DNA from 2 places in the Paeniglutamicibacter sp. NPDC091659 genome. Region 2 is predicted to be linked to the other one. Evidence: riboswitches for the same ligand, from Rfam matches in the RefSeq annotation. Region 2 holds a riboswitch; the other holds the start of a gene.

Region 1 (4,477 bases), 110 kb from region 2:
GATCGGCAAGACCCTTGTGTCCTCCTCCATGATCGACCGCGTCGCCGCGGACCTCGGCCGCAAGCTGGTGGAGGTCCCGGTGGGCTTCAAGTGGTTCGTGCCGGGTCTGCTGGACGGCTCGGGCGCCTTCGGCGGCGAGGAATCCGCCGGCGCATCGTTCCTGCGCCACGACGGCACCACCTGGACCACCGACAAGGACGGCATCATCATGTCCCTGCTGGCCAGCGAAATCACGGCAACCACGGGTTCCACCCCGTCGGTGCACTACGCACGCCTGGCCGAAACCCACGGGGCGCCCAGCTACGCGCGCATCGACGCCCCGGCCACCCGCGAGCAGAAGGCAAAGCTCGGCAGCCTGTCGGCAACCGACGTCACGGCCGACGAGCTTGCCGGCGAACCCATCACGGCGCGGCTGACCGAGGCCCCGGGCAACGGGGCGAAGATCGGCGGCCTGAAGGTCACCACCGAAAACGCCTGGTTCGCGGCGCGCCCGTCGGGCACCGAGGACGTCTACAAGATCTACGCGGAGTCCTTCCTCGGCGACGAACACTTGGCCCGGGTGCAGGCCGAGGCCAAGACGATCGTTGATTCGGTGCTCGGCTAGAAACCGCTAAACGGCCGGCGGGAATCGACATGGATTCCCGCCGGCCGCCGGTTTTTTGGTGCGCCTGTTTTTGGTTGGGCTGCTTCTGGTTGGGCTAGAGCAGCCTGTCGATGATCTTGCTCTTCGCCCAGGTGTACGGCGGGTAGATCGCCTTGAGCGTGTCGACCACCGCGGTCTTGACCATGACCGGGCGCATCTGCGAGAGCCGCTCGAAGCCGTGGCGGCCGTGGTAGGAACCCATGCCGGAGGCCCCGACCCCGCCGAAGGGAAGCGACGGCACCGCAAGGTGCAGGTTCGGGGCGTTGTGCACGATCGCCCCGGCACGCACCTGGTCGCCGAAGGACGACTGCAGGCGCGGGTTCTCGCTGAACAGGTAGGCGGCCAGCGGGTTGGGGCGCGAGTTGATGAAGCGCACCGCAGCGTCGAAGCTCTCGACCTTCATGATCGGCAGGATCGGCCCGAAGATTTCCTCCTGCATGAGCGGGGAATCCGGATCGACGTTGATCATCACCGTGGGTTCGATCTTCAGCGTCGCCTCGTCGTATCCGCCGCCGATCACCACTTCCCCCTGCTCCAGGTAGGAGACGAGCCTGTTGAAGTGCGCCCGGTTGACGATCCGCCCGTAGTCGCGGCTCTCCAACGGGGACTTTCCGTAGAACCCGGTGATGGCCTTGGCCAGCTGCTTTTCCAGGGTCTCGGCCGCATTCCCGACGGCCAGCACGTAGTCGGGCGCCACGCAGGTCTGGCCCGCGTTCATGAACTTGCCGTAGGCCAGGCGACGGGCGACGGCCGCGTGGGATCCGTCCATCACCACGGCCGGGGACTTGCCGCCCAGTTCAAGGGTGACGGGCGTCAGGTGTTCGGCCGCGGCACGGGCCACGATCCGCCCGACCTTTTCCCCGCCGGTGTAGAAGATGTGGTCGAACTGCTGCTCCAGAAGGACCTTGCTGGTGCCGGCGCCGCCCTGGACCACCGCGTAGGCACGCTGGTCCAGGAACTGCGGGATCAGCTTCCCCAGCGCGATCGACGTGGCGGGGGCCAGCTCCGAGGGCTTGAGCACCGCCACGTTGCCCGCGGCGATGGCGGCAACCAGCGGGGCCAGCATGAGCTGCAGCGGGTAGTTCCAGGCGCCGATGATGAGCACCACGCCGAGCGGCTGCGGCTCGATCTTGGCCGCCGCGGGGTGCAGCGCCAGCGGGATCTTCACCGCCTTGGATTCCATCCACTCCGAAAGGTGCAGCTGGGCGTGGTCGATCTCGGCGCGCACCATGTCGATTTCGGTCAGCTTCGCCTCGACCGCGCCCTTGCCCAGGTCGTCGGCCAGCGCATCGATGAAGTCCTGCTGGTGCGCATCCAGCATGCGTTCCAGGGCCTTGAGCTGCGATGCCCTGAAGCGCCTCGGGTGCGCCAGGCGCGTGGCCACCACGTCGTGCATGGCGTCGACGATCTCGACGATCCTTGCCGGATTCTCCGCGACGACACGGGGTAGCTCAAGCTCGTTCGACGCCGCGCTCTCCAGGGGAGCCACGGGTTCGGAAGTGTAAGGAAAAATGCCCATACCCAGAGCCTACGGCGCGGCCGCCTGCTCCGACAGCCTGCCGCGCCCGGCGGGCCTGACCCGAAACGCCGGCGGAGGAAATGTAGTTGCACCGAGGGCCCGACCGTGGGGTAGGCTCGCGCTTAGTGACACGGGGTGTTGGCGCGCATGCGCACCAACTGAGATAAGACCCGTCGCACCTGATCTAGTTCGTACTAGCGGAGGGATGTTGCTAATGGAATCCATTGCGCCTTCATTTGTTGTAAGCCCCGGCGAGCTGGCCGACTGCGTGTCGGCCCTGCGCGCCTCCACCCCCCTGATCCAGTGCATCACCAACACTGTGGTCACCAATTTCACGGCCAATGTGCTGCTGGCCGCCGGCGCCTCGCCGGCCATGGCCGACCTGCCCGGGGAGGCCGGCGACTTTGCCGCGATCGCCTCCGGAACCCTCGTCAATCTGGGAACCCCCTACGCCGAACAGCGCGCCGGAGCCCTTGAGGCCGTCGCCGCCGCCAACGCCGCGGGCACGCCGTGGGTGCTGGACCCGGTGGCCGTGGGGGCCCTGCGGGTCCGCACCGAGCTGGCCTTCGAGCTGCGCGGGCTGAACCCGACCGTCATCCGCGGCAACGCCTCCGAAATCATGGTGCTGGCGGAGTCCGGCACCGGCGGCCGCGGGGTCGAGTCGACGGACTCGGTGGAATCCGCAGCCTCCCACGCCCGCTCCCTGGCCCTGCGCACCGGAGCCGTGGTCGCGGTTTCCGGTCCACGGGACCTGGTGACCGACGGCGCCCGGACCGTGCTGGTGCACGGCGGCAGCAGCCTGCTGACGCGCGTGACCGGTGGCGGCTGCGCCCTCGGTGCCATCTGTGCCGCATTCGTTGCCGTCCACGACGACGCGCTGGTCGCGACGGTCGCGGCGCACGCGTTCTACTCGGCAGCCGCCGAGCGCGCGGAACTGCTCAGCAACGGGCCCGGCTCCTTCGCGGTGAACTTCCTCGATGCGTTGGCCCTGGTCGGCCCGCAGGAACTGATGGAAAAGGCGGTGCTTTCCTGATGCGGGATCTCAGCGTTTACCTGGTTGCCGATTCGGCCTCGACCGCCGGCCGGCCGCTGGACGAAATCATTGCCGCGGCTGTCGCCGGCGGCGTCAAGACGGTCCAGCTGCGTTGCAAGGACATGCCTGCGGCCGAATTCCTGGAGGTGGTCCGCAAGTCCTCCGTGCACACAGAGGGACGGGCCGACCTGCTGGTCAACGACCGCGTCGACGTGTACCTGGCCGCCCGAGCTTCGGGTGCCAGCGTGCAGGGCGTACACATCGGCCAGTCCGACATCCCCGCCGAACTGGTCCGTGCGCTGATCGGCCCCGATGCGGTGCTGGGCCTGAGCGCCTCAAAGGACGCGCAAATCGCCGCAGCCAGCGAGCTCAACGCCCGCTTCCCCGGAACCATCGACTACCTGGGCGTCGGGGCGGTCCACGCGACCCCCACCAAGAAGGACCATCCCGAACCACTCGGCCATGCGGGCCTGGCCCGCGCGGTCGGCCAAAGCACGCTGCCGTGCGTGGCCATCGGCGGCCTCGGATTGGTCGACATCGACGGCATCGTCGACGGCGGGGCCGCCGGCATGGCCGTGGTCCGCGCCATCTGCTCGGCGGAGGACCCGCAGGCGGCCAGCGCCGAACTGCTCACAACGTGGGAAGCCGCCTGGGCAGGGGCATCCCGATGAGCGAAGACCTCACGCAAGACATCAAGAACATCCTGTCCATTGCCGGTTCCGACCCCTCCGGCGGCGCCGGCATCCAGGCCGACCTGAAGTCGATTGGCGCCTGCGGCGGCTACGGGATGGCCGTCATCAGCGCGCTCACCGCCCAAAACACGCACGGGGTGCGGGCCGTCCATGTGCCGCCGGCGCAATTCCTGGGCGAACAGCTGCTTGCCGTGTCCGACGACGTGGCCATCGACGCCATCAAGATCGGCATGCTGGCAAACGTCGGGATCATCGACACGCTCACCGACTGGCTGGCCGCAACGCGCCTGTCTGCCCCGGTTCCGGTGGTCCTTGACCCTGTCATGATCGCCACCAGCGGCGACAGGCTGCTCGACGCCGACGCCGAGGACGCCCTGCGCCGGCTCATGGAACACGCCGACGTGCTGACCCCGAACATCCCCGAGCTGGCCGTCATCGCCCGCGCGGAGGTCGCAACGACCTGGGAAGAGGTCATTTCCCAGGCTCGGCAGGTCGCCGCGACCTATTCGGTGCTGGTGCTGGCCAAAGGCGGCCACCTGGCCGGGTCCGACTGCCCCGATGCGCTCATCGACGCCGACGGGGTGCTGCAC
Region 2 (10,401 bases):
GCGGGGAGCTCCACCAAGTAACGGTCGGCCAGGCGGCCGCGCACCAATTCGATGATGGCCTCCAATCCCTGGACGTGGTTGTACAGGGATGGCGGCTTGACCCCCAATGCGCGGGCCAGGGCGTTGACTCCGAAGGGTTCCCCGGAATCGATGAGTGTGAGTGCGGCATCGGCGATGATTTCTGCCGTGAGCACAGCGCGGTGCGGTCGGGCCATGGGCTGCATCCTGGGGTCGGGGGCAATCGGTCGTGGGCGGGCGGTGACCTGCCAGCTTACCCAGCCTAGGACAAGGCGGGCGCCGTGCGGCGCAATGTCATGTGGCGGCGGACTCCAAAAGGGGTCTTCCCAAATGATGTGACGGCAGTCATACTCGTTAAAACTAACACCGTTAGTTTACGTGAATGTCGCCCCTTGGTCGCATTCCCCGCTCACCGTTTCCACGTCGTCAGTGTCAGAATCCTGGAGAGACCCCCCTATGTCCCACGCTCCCCACGCCGGCCGCATCCCCCTGCGGCTGCCCAGCGCCTCGGCCACCTTTGCCATTGCCATCGCCGGCTACCTCGGCGTCAACCTCTCGCCGTACATGATCACCGCGCTGGAGGTGTCCATCGGGGTCGACTTCATCACCGCCGGGTGGATCGTCACCGGGGTGCTGCTGGCCACCGCGATCGTCGGCCTGTCAGTCGCGCCGCTGTGTGCCGGGCGCTCCCGGCTTTCCGTGGCCCGCGGCGGGCTACTCCTTGGCGTGCTGGCCTTCGGCGCCGCCGCGCTGGTCCCCAGCCCTGCGGTGATCATCGCCGGCCTGCTGATCGGCGGTGCCGGCGCCGGCGGTGCCGTTGCGGCCTCCGGCGCAGCCTTCGCCGCATTCATCAACCCGGACCGTGTTGCCGGGTTCAACGGGCTGGCCAACCGCGCAATCATCACCGTGGTGCTTGCCGTGCTGCCGGTGCTGGGCCTCGCCCCGATCAACGTCTTCGGCGCACTGGCGCTGTTCAGCCTGATCGGCCTGGTGCTCAGTGCCTGGCTGCCGCAGGTGCCCGTCGAGAACCCGCAGACCGCGGCCGCAATCGCCGAGGCCGTGCCGATGCCAGGCGGCCGCACAACGACGAGGTCCGGCGACCACCGGGTGACAATTGCCGGTTTCACCTTGCTGGTCGTCTTCGCGCTCTGGGCCGTGGCCGAGGATTCACTCTGGGCCATGGGCGGGGTGCTCGGCGAATCGCAGGCCGGGGTGACCCCGGAGGGCCTGGGCCTGGCGCTCAGCGGTGCCACCGCCGGCGGGCTGGTCGGCTCGGTCCTGCTGATGATCGTCGGCGACAAACTCGGCCGCGCCGTGCCGTTGGCCATCCTGATACTGCTCGGCAGCGCCCTGAAGATCGCCACCGGGTTTGCCACCGATCCCACCGTGTTCATCGTCCTGTTCATCGCCTGGAACACCGTCTACGCCGTCGCGTTCATGTACTTTGTGGCGGTGTCCGCGGCGCTCTCGGCCGACGGCCGCTGGTCCGGCCCGTTGCTTGCCGTCTACCTTGTCGGTTCCAGCCTGACCCCGATCATCGGCGCCGCCTTGCTGGCATGGCTCGGCAGCCACGGCTTCACCATTTTCCTTGGCGTCTCGAGCATGCTGCTGGCCGTCCCGACGGTTGCCGTCGCAGTGTTCGCCACCCGCCTGTACCGCGCCCCGTCCGCATCGGCCCTGGTGGAGACACCGGATGTCCTGGCCAAGTAGGCAGCCGGCCCAGCCGGCAATGCCAGCCCTTCACGAAACCTTCAATACCCAGGAGAACCCCCGCATGACCACCACGCTCTACACCAATGCCCGCATCTTCACCGCCGACACCGACCCGGCCGCGTCCTGGGCCGAGGCCCTGGTCGTCGAAAACGAAAAGATCACCTTCGCGGGAACCGCAACCGAGGCCCTGGCCGTCGCCGGCCCGGACGCCGAACAGGTCGACCTCGACGGCAACCTGGTGGTTCCCGGCTTCATCGACTCGCACACCCACCTGCTGATGACCGGCGAGGCCCTGGCCAAGGTCGAACTCACCTGCGCCCGCACCCTGGAGGAGATCCAGTCCCGGCTCGCTGCCGCGCGGGCTGCGGCACCCGAAGACGCCCGCGTGCTTGGTCGCGGTTGGCTCTTCGATTCGGTTCCCGAGGGCCGGCCAACGGCCGCCATGCTCGACGAGGTGCTCGGCGGGGTTCCGGTGTACCTGGACAGCAACGACTACCACTCCTGCTGGGTCAACAGCGCGGCGCTTGCCGAGCTGGGGATCACCCGCGACACCCCGGACCCGATCGGAGGGCGGATCGTGCGCGACTCGAACGGGGATGCCACGGGCCTGCTGCTGGAAACCACCGTCGAACAGATTGTGTGGCCATATCTGGCCTCCGTGACAAGCGACGCGGACCGTGACCTCGCCATCGACAGGGCCATCGACGCATACCTCGCCGCCGGGGTCACCGGCGCCGTGGACATGGCCTTCGACGAGATCGGCCTGGCCACGATCGAACGTGCCCTTGAACGCCGCGGCGGCCGGCTGCCGCTGCGGTTGGCGGCGCACTGGCTTGTTGGAAACACCGGGAACGAGGCGGCGAACATCGCCCAGGTGCGGCGCGCGGCCGAACTGGCGGCCCGCGACTTCGGCCCGGGATTCCGGGTGGTCGGCGTGAAGTTCGTGTCAGACGGGGTGATCGACGCATGCACCGCAGCCATGCACGAACCGTACTTCGACGGCAGCAACGAGGGGCCGATCTGGCCGCTGGAGCATCTCAAGCCGGTTCTCGCCGCGGCGGACGCCGCGGGGCTTCAGGTCGCCGTGCACGCCATCGGCGACGCGGCCAGCACCATCGCCCTCGACGCGATCGAACACGCCATCAACCTCAACGGACCGCGGGCCCGCCGGCACCGGATCGAACACCTTGAGTACGCCGCACCCGGCACCGCCGAACGCATGGCGGAGCTCGGGGTCACCGCGTCCATGCAGCCGGTGCACACCGACTCGGCGGTGCGCGAGAACTGGGACGCGATGCTCGGGGACGAGCGCACCGAACGCGGCTTCGCCTGGCCTGAGTACGAGGCTGCCGGCGCCCTGCTGGCGTTCTCCTCCGACGCACCGACGGCGCCCCACGCGGCGCTGCCGAACCTGTACGTGGCCACGACCCGTCGTTCGGCGCTGGATCCCGCCCGCGGCGCCGTCGAGCCGGACCTGGCCCTGCCGCTGGCCAGCGCGCTCATCCACGCCACCCGCGACTCCGCGGAATCCGTGGGCGACGGCGCCACCCACGGACGCCTGGCCGCCGGGTACGCCGCGGACTTCGTGGTCATCGACGCGGACCCCTTCACCGAGGGCAACGACGTGCTGCTCACCGCGCGCGTGCTGCGCACCGTGGTGGCAGGGCAGGGCGCCTACGACGCGGAACTCGCCGCGTCCGGCCTGGCCGGCTAGCGCCGTACGGCCCCGAATCCGAGCCAGCCCCCCCCGACAGGAGAGAAACCCATGACCGAGACCACCGAGCAGCACCGTCCCACCGCCGCGCAATGGCAGGAACCCGAGCACCTGCGCTGGTCGTTCCAGCACATGGACGAGCTTTTCCCGAGCGCAACCATCGGCGCCGCCGGCCCGGCGGCGGAACTCGCCAGGCATCCGCGGGACCTCAGGACCCTTGAGGTGCCGCTGCCCGGCGGCGTCAGCCTGAGCGTCGCCGAGATCCTGGCGGAGACCCGCACCGACGCGTGGGCGGTGCTGCACGGGGACCGGCTGGTCACCGAGGAGTACTTCGGGGAGATGGGTGCAGGCACCCGCCATCTGCTGATGTCGGTGAGCAAGTCCCTGGTGTCCTGCGTCGTCGGCTCCCTGGCCGGCTCCGGCGCCATCGACGTCGCCACGGGAATCGAGCACTGCATCCCAGGGCTGCGCGGCACCGGGTACGAGGGCGCCACCGTGAGGGACCTGCTGGACATGCGCAGCGGCGTCAGGTTCTCCGAGGAATACCTCGACCCCGCGTCGGAGGTACGGCAACTCGACCGGGCGATCGGCTGGGCGCCGCCGATTCAGGGAGCCCCCGAGACGCTCAAGGATTTCCTGCGGAGCCTGCAGCGCGAGCGGGAACACGGCGGCAGCTTCGCCTACCGCAGCTGCGAAACCGACGTGCTTGGCTGGCTCTGCGAGGAGGCCGGCGGCAAGCCGTTCGCGGACTTGGCCTCGGAGCTGCTCTGGTCACGGATCGGCGCCGAAAACGACGCCTACCTCGTCCAGGACGCAGACGGCACCGGGGTGTTCGACGCCGGCATCTGCGCCACGCTGGGCGACCTGGCCAGGTTCGGGGCGATGGTCAGGGACGGCGGGTTGTCGCTGACCGGGCAACGCGTGGTGGACCGGGCCTGGGCGGATGACATCTTCGCCGGGGGAGCTGACTCCCGGGAGGCCTTCGCCGCGGGAGACCACGAGGAAGACATGCCCGGCGGCATGTACCGGAGCCAGTTCTGGTTCCCCTCCGGGGACCGGGACGCGGCCTTCTGCCTGGGCATCCACGGCCAGATGATCTACATCAACCGCGCAAGCGGCGTGGTCGGGGTGAAGCTCTCCTCCACCGCGCTGCCGGTGGACCCGTTCGAGGGGCCGGCCGCGGAAGCGATGTTCGGCGCGATCAGCGACCACCTCGTGGCAACCTCCCCCGCGCCGGGGGACTGACTGTCCGGGCGCCTGCCCGCGGTGCCACGGTGACCGGGCGGGTACCTCCCGATCCACCGGAACGGCATGGCGTCATGTTCGGCGTGGGCCGGCTCGTATCCCCTACACTGGGTTTCGTACCGCGGGAGCCAGTGATGCTGGCTGAGAGGGCGCCTTGAGCGCCGACCGACAGACGCCTTCCGACGCGGAAGGCGTGGAACCTGATCCGGATCATGCCGGCGTAGGGAAGGAGCCTTCATGTCGTGCACCCTGTCCGACCACATCACCACCGATCTTGCCGTTGTCGGCGGCGGAATCGTGGGCCTCGGCATCGCGTGGGAGGCACGGCGTGCCGGCCACCGCGTGGTGCTCATCGACCCCGTCCCCGGAACCGGCGCGACCTTTGCCGCGGCCGGCATGCTGGCGCCGGTCAGCGAGCTGCACCACCAGGAAGAAGACCTGCTGGAACTGACGCTGGCCTCCGCGGGGCGCTGGCCGGCCTTCGCCGAAACCCTGCCCACGGGCCCGGCCGGGAGCTGCTTTTCGACCACGCCGACGCTGGTGGTGGGTGCCGACCCCGCCGATCGCCAGGCGCTTGCCGACCTGTGCGAGGCGCAGCATCGGCACGGCCTGGAGGTCAGCCGGCTCAGCCTCCGGGAGGCCCGGGCACTCGAACCCCTGCTGTCCCCGAACCTTGCCGCGGCCTACCTGGTGCCGCGCGACCACCAGGTCGATCCCCGCGCGGTGGCCCGGGCAATCCTCGACGGCCTGGCCGTTGACCAGGATGGCGACGCCGCGACGCAGGGTGGTTGCCTGGTGGCCGCCAACGCCGCCGCCCTGCTGCACGAGGACCCCGAGAACACCCATTCCCGGATCACCGGGGTGCTGCTTGCGGACGGACGCGAGGTCCATGCCAAGGAAGTCGTCGTGGCCAACGGGCTTGGCGCCGCACACCTCGGCGGACTGCCGGAGGGCCTGCGCCTTCCGCTGCGGCCCGTGTACGGTGACATCCTGCGGCTGCGCGTGCCCGAAAACCTGCGGCCGCTGGTCACCGCCACGTTGCGCGGCCAGGTCCGCGGACTTCCCGTGTACGTGGTCCCGCGCAGCGACGGAACCGTGGTCATCGGCGCGACCTCGCGGGAGGACGGATCCGCCGGGGTCAGTGCCGGGGGCGTCCACCAACTCCTGCGGGACGCCCAGGTGCTCCTGCCGGCGGTGGCCGAGCTCGAACTGCTGGAAACCACCGCCCGGGCCCGACCGGGTACGCCGGACAACGCGCCGCTGCTGGGCCGCGTGGCCGATCCCCGCGGAACGGACATCCCCGGGCTCATCCTCGCCACCGGTTTCTTCAGGCACGGCGTGCTGCTGACGCCGATTGCCGCCCACATCGCCACCGAGCTGTTGCACGGCAGGAGCGACCCCGCCTGGGACCGTTTCCGCCCCGACCGTTTCTCACCTGCCCTTCACCTTCAGGAGACTTCATGACCACCATCCACCTCAACGGCACCACCCGTCCCCTGGTCGCCGGAAGCACCCTGTCCGAACTGATCGCCGAGCTGACCGGCCGGACCCTGCTGCCCACCGGGCACCCTGCCGACGGCGGAAGGCTGGGTGTCGCCGTGGCGCTGAACGCGGGCATCGTCCCGCGCAGCCAGTGGTCCTCCACCGGACTCCAAGTCAACGACGAGGTGGAAATCGTCACCGCAGTGCAGGGCGGCTGACGCTCCCCTTGGCCCGGCGGCCGGCGCTGTCGCCACACAATTTTCTGGAAGAAAGCAGCGAATCATGAACAACGTACTCACCCAGACCGACCCACTGGTCATCGACGGCGTCACGCTGGGATCCCGCCTGATCATGGGCACCGGCGGCGCCCCGAGCCTGGAGGGACTGGGAGCGGCGCTGGTCGCCTCGGGCACCGAACTCACCACGGTCGCCATGCGCAGGTACACCGCCCCCGATGCCGCGACGAGCGGTGGAAACAACCTCTTCGGCCTGTTGCTCGAGAACAACATCCGCGTGCTGCCCAACACCGCGGGATGCTTCACCGCCCGCGAGGCGCTCATGACCGCTGAACTGGGCCGCGAGGCACTGGAAACCGACTGGGTGAAGCTTGAGGTCATCGCGGACGAGCACACCCTGCTTCCCGACGCCGTTGAGTTGGTCGAGGCCACCGAACAGCTGGTGAACCGCGGCTTCAAGGTTTTTGCCTACACCAACGACGACCCGGTGCTGGCGCTGCGCCTGGAGCAGCTCGGGGTGGCCGCGGTCATGCCGCTGGGTGCGCCCATCGGCACGGGACTGGGCATCCTGAATCCGCACAACATCGAATTGATCGTGGCGCGGGCGGGAATCCCCGTCATTCTCGATGCCGGGATCGGCACCGCTTCGGATGCTGCATTGGCCATGGAATTGGGGTGCGACGCGGTTTTGCTGGCCTCAGCCGTGACCCGAGCCCAAGACCCGGTCCGGATGGCCGAGGCCTTCAAGCACTCGGTTCTCGGCGGCCGGCTGGCCGCCCTCGCCGGACGCATTCCCAAGCGCGAGCACGCTTTGGCTTCCTCCGCCATGGAGGGTCGCGTTCGCCTGTGATTTTTTCTCGGCGTCGATCGACGTAGAAATGCATTTTACAACGACGATAAATAATCTTTTCTTGCAAAAAATGCCCAGAAAAGCATGTCCTTTACACACGTTATCTAACGCTTTTCTCGTCGTAAACAATCATGATGTCGTTCTGCAAAAATACCAATGAAATCGAGAATCAATGGCAAGCAACTCTGTAAATAATGTCATTTTCAAACTACCGCCACTGGTTGAGCCGGGGCCTCCGCTCTCCCCGGAAGACTGCGAAAGGTACTCCCGGCATGCACTGATTCCACAGATCGGGCTCGAAGGGCAACGGCGGCTGCGCAATGCAAAAGTGCTGGTCATCGGGGCCGGCGGCTTGGGCTCCCCGGCATTGCTGTACCTGGCTGCGGCCGGCGTCGGAACCCTCGGGATCGTTGACGACGACCAGGTGGAACTGAGCAACCTGCAACGCCAGGTGATCCACGGGGTGGGCGATATCGGGCGCAGCAAGCTGGAATCGGCCAGGGACTCCATTGCAGGTCTCAACCCCGGGGTGGAGGTACGGCTTCACCAGGTTCGGTTGGACTCCACCAACGTGCTGGAAGTCTTCGAGGGCTACGACGTCATCCTGGACGGAACCGACAACTTCGCCACGCGGTACCTGGTCAACGACGCCGCGGCATTGCTGGGCAAACCCTGCGTCTGGGGCTCCATCCTCCGCTTTGACGGTCAGGTGAGCGTTTTCTGGGACAAGTTCGGACCCAACCTCCGGGACCTGTACCCGGATCCGCCGGCCCCGGGCTCGGTCCCGTCCTGTGCCGAGGGCGGGGTCTTCGGGATGCTGTGCGCATCCATCGGGGCCATGATGGTCACCGAGGCCGTCAAACTCATCACCGGTGTCGGCGAAACGCTGTTGGGCAGGTTGCTGGTCTTCGATGCGCTTTCCTCCCGCTGGCGTGAGCTGCGCATATCCAAGGACACGGAAGCGGATCCCATCACCGGACTTGTCGACTACGAAACCTTCTGCGGGCTCCCCGAGCCGGCCGGCGAGGCTGTCGCGAGCGGCACGGTGATCAGCGTCGAAGAGCTGGCCACCAGACTGGCCAAAAGGGAATCGGGCGAGGACGACTTTGTCCTGGTCGACGTGCGCGAACCTGTGGAATTCGAAATTGCCCGCATCCCAGGATCCGTGCTGGTGCCGGCGGGAGGCATCAAGGACGGGACGTCGCTGGGGCGGATTCCTCGGGACGTTCCGCTGATCCTGCACTGCAAGGCGGGTGTACGTTCCGGGCAGGCGTTGGAAGCCCTCGCCGCTGCCGGCTACGGCGGCGTTCTGCACCTCGAGGGCGGGATCGATGCCTGGAAGCTTGGTTTCCCCGGCGCGGACCGGTAGTTCCTTTCCGGGTTCTATCGGGCGCCCTCGGGGCGGTCGTTCGATGATCGGCGAGGACCCCAAACGGGTCTGGCACGGTCCGTTCCGCAAGGTTTCGGGGAAATATTCCCCTCCCCGTTCCTCTTGTGCGCGGTCCCCTTATGGGCAACTCTGGGAGAGTTGATGGCCGTTTTCCTGGGGGAGAAGCAGTGGATCACTATCAGTACCTTGGGGTCGGGCGTTCCGCATCCCCCAACCAAATCGAGGCCGCCGCACGGCTGGCCCTGTGGCGCTATGGCGCCGATGCGGAGCTGACCGAGCGGATCATGGACGCCTGGTCCATCGTCGGGGACCCCGATCGGCGCTTCGACTACGACTTCTGGTTGCTGACCCACCCGTCACCCGAAGGAGTCCTCGAGCCGGCTGAACGCGGGGCCGCCCCGCAACGGATTCCCGAACCCGATGTACTGCGGGCGCCCGGGCAGCGGCATGTGTCGGGGCCGCTGCAGCCCGAAAGGGTGTCCGATGACGTGCCCATGTCGAGTTCGACGGAACCTTTGTTCCCTGCCTCTTCGGCCTCTGCAGGAAGCAACCCGCCTCCTTCGTCCGGGGTTCCTCTTGCCGCCGCATCTACGGGACGGCTTGCGCAGCCAAGTGCGGTGCAGCCGTCCTGGTGGGAAGAATGCCTGAAACACAGCGAAAGCGTCGGGCCCGGATTCGACCTGCCGCGCATGGTGGTTCTTCTTGGCATGGTGGCCGCGACGCTGGGCCTGGTGGCCAATTTCGTGACCTACTTGGTGGCCGCAACACCGTCGACCGGCATCCTCCTGGCATGCTGCATGGGTGGGCTGGGTTTGGTCCTGATCGGCCGTCTATTGCCGCGGCCAGCCTCGCGACGGGTTGTGAAAAAGAGGGTGTTCGGGATTGGTGGAGGGGCATTGTCGAACGGCGGCAACCGGTTCGGCAAGGAAAACACGGCCAAGGGCGTGATCGGGGAGAGGCGTACTGCCCTGGCCCTTGAATCGCTGCTGCACATCCCGGGAACACGGATTTTCCACGGCCTGCGATTTCCGGGCAGCAGGGTGGCGGACATCGACCATGCCGTGGTCAACGGCGACAGGGTGGTCTTCATCGACTCCAAGAACTGGAAGCCGGGGGAGTATCGGTGGCTCGAGGCGGACAAGCTGGGCTATGTCCGCGGCAGTCGCGTCGACCGCAGGGACATCCACATGGACCACCTCCAGCGGGACCCCGCAACCGCAAAGGTCGCGGCCGAGGTCGGCTGCCATGTGTTGATCCATCCCAACGAGGCGGGAACCATCAGGTTCACGCCCGGCGGGCAGGTGTCCCCGACGGGCATCCCCGCAACAGGGGTCCAGGATGGCATCGAAATGATCGGGCAGTGGCTGTTGCAGGGGCAAAAATGCGGGTTGGTCGACCGCTACCTGATGGCGCGGATGATCGCGATGCTGAAGTAGCCCCTGGACGAGGTGGGGTGGAAGTTCCCCGGGGCAGACAAGCGCCCCTGAACGCGGCTAGGCTGGGCCGCAACACCGGCAAGCCGACGCGCAACGCACTGCACCAGCGAGAGGACCACGGCCATGGGATACACGCACAGCATCACCGTTCCACTGGAGTGGGAGGAGGCGGTGGCCCGCACCAAGGAGGCCCTGGGGCGCCAAGGACTCGGGGTGCTCACCGAGATCGACATGCGCGCAGTCCTGAGCGCCGAGATCAGCCCGGAATCGGCCGACAGGATCGGGGACTACGTGATACTTGGGGCCTTCAACGCACA

The links. Region 2 has a riboswitch for thiamine pyrophosphate ahead of thiO (glycine oxidase ThiO). Riboswitches for the same ligand answer to the same signal wherever they lie in the genome.
Region 1: it holds a riboswitch for thiamine pyrophosphate, as region 2 does, so the genes downstream of both, thiM (hydroxyethylthiazole kinase) here and thiO (glycine oxidase ThiO) in region 2, are expected to answer to the same signal.

The regions. Positions count from the first base shown of each region.
Region 1 covers NZ_JBIVTO010000001.1:30,865-35,341, forward strand. The annotation lists gene pgm (phosphoglucomutase (alpha-D-glucose-1,6-bisphosphate-dependent)) at 1-604, shown strand, start outside; gene ACIQLF_RS00170 (aldehyde dehydrogenase family protein) at 699-2,162, opposite strand; TPP riboswitch at 2,284-2,385, shown strand; gene thiM (hydroxyethylthiazole kinase) at 2,377-3,195, shown strand; gene thiE (thiamine phosphate synthase) at 3,195-3,866, shown strand; gene thiD (bifunctional hydroxymethylpyrimidine kinase/phosphomethylpyrimidine kinase) at 3,863-4,477, shown strand, end outside.
Region 2 covers NZ_JBIVTO010000001.1:134,523-144,923, forward strand. The annotation lists gene ACIQLF_RS00615 (TetR/AcrR family transcriptional regulator C-terminal domain-containing protein) at 1-215, opposite strand, end outside; gene ACIQLF_RS00620 (MFS transporter) at 475-1,728, shown strand; gene ACIQLF_RS00625 (amidohydrolase) at 1,793-3,445, shown strand; gene ACIQLF_RS00630 (serine hydrolase domain-containing protein) at 3,497-4,690, shown strand; TPP riboswitch at 4,803-4,934, shown strand; gene thiO (glycine oxidase ThiO) at 4,928-6,154, shown strand; gene thiS (sulfur carrier protein ThiS) at 6,151-6,390, shown strand; gene ACIQLF_RS00645 (thiazole synthase) at 6,455-7,258, shown strand; gene moeB (molybdopterin-synthase adenylyltransferase MoeB) at 7,431-8,627, shown strand; gene ACIQLF_RS00655 (NERD domain-containing protein) at 8,816-10,084, shown strand; gene ACIQLF_RS00660 (DUF302 domain-containing protein) at 10,208-10,401, shown strand, end outside.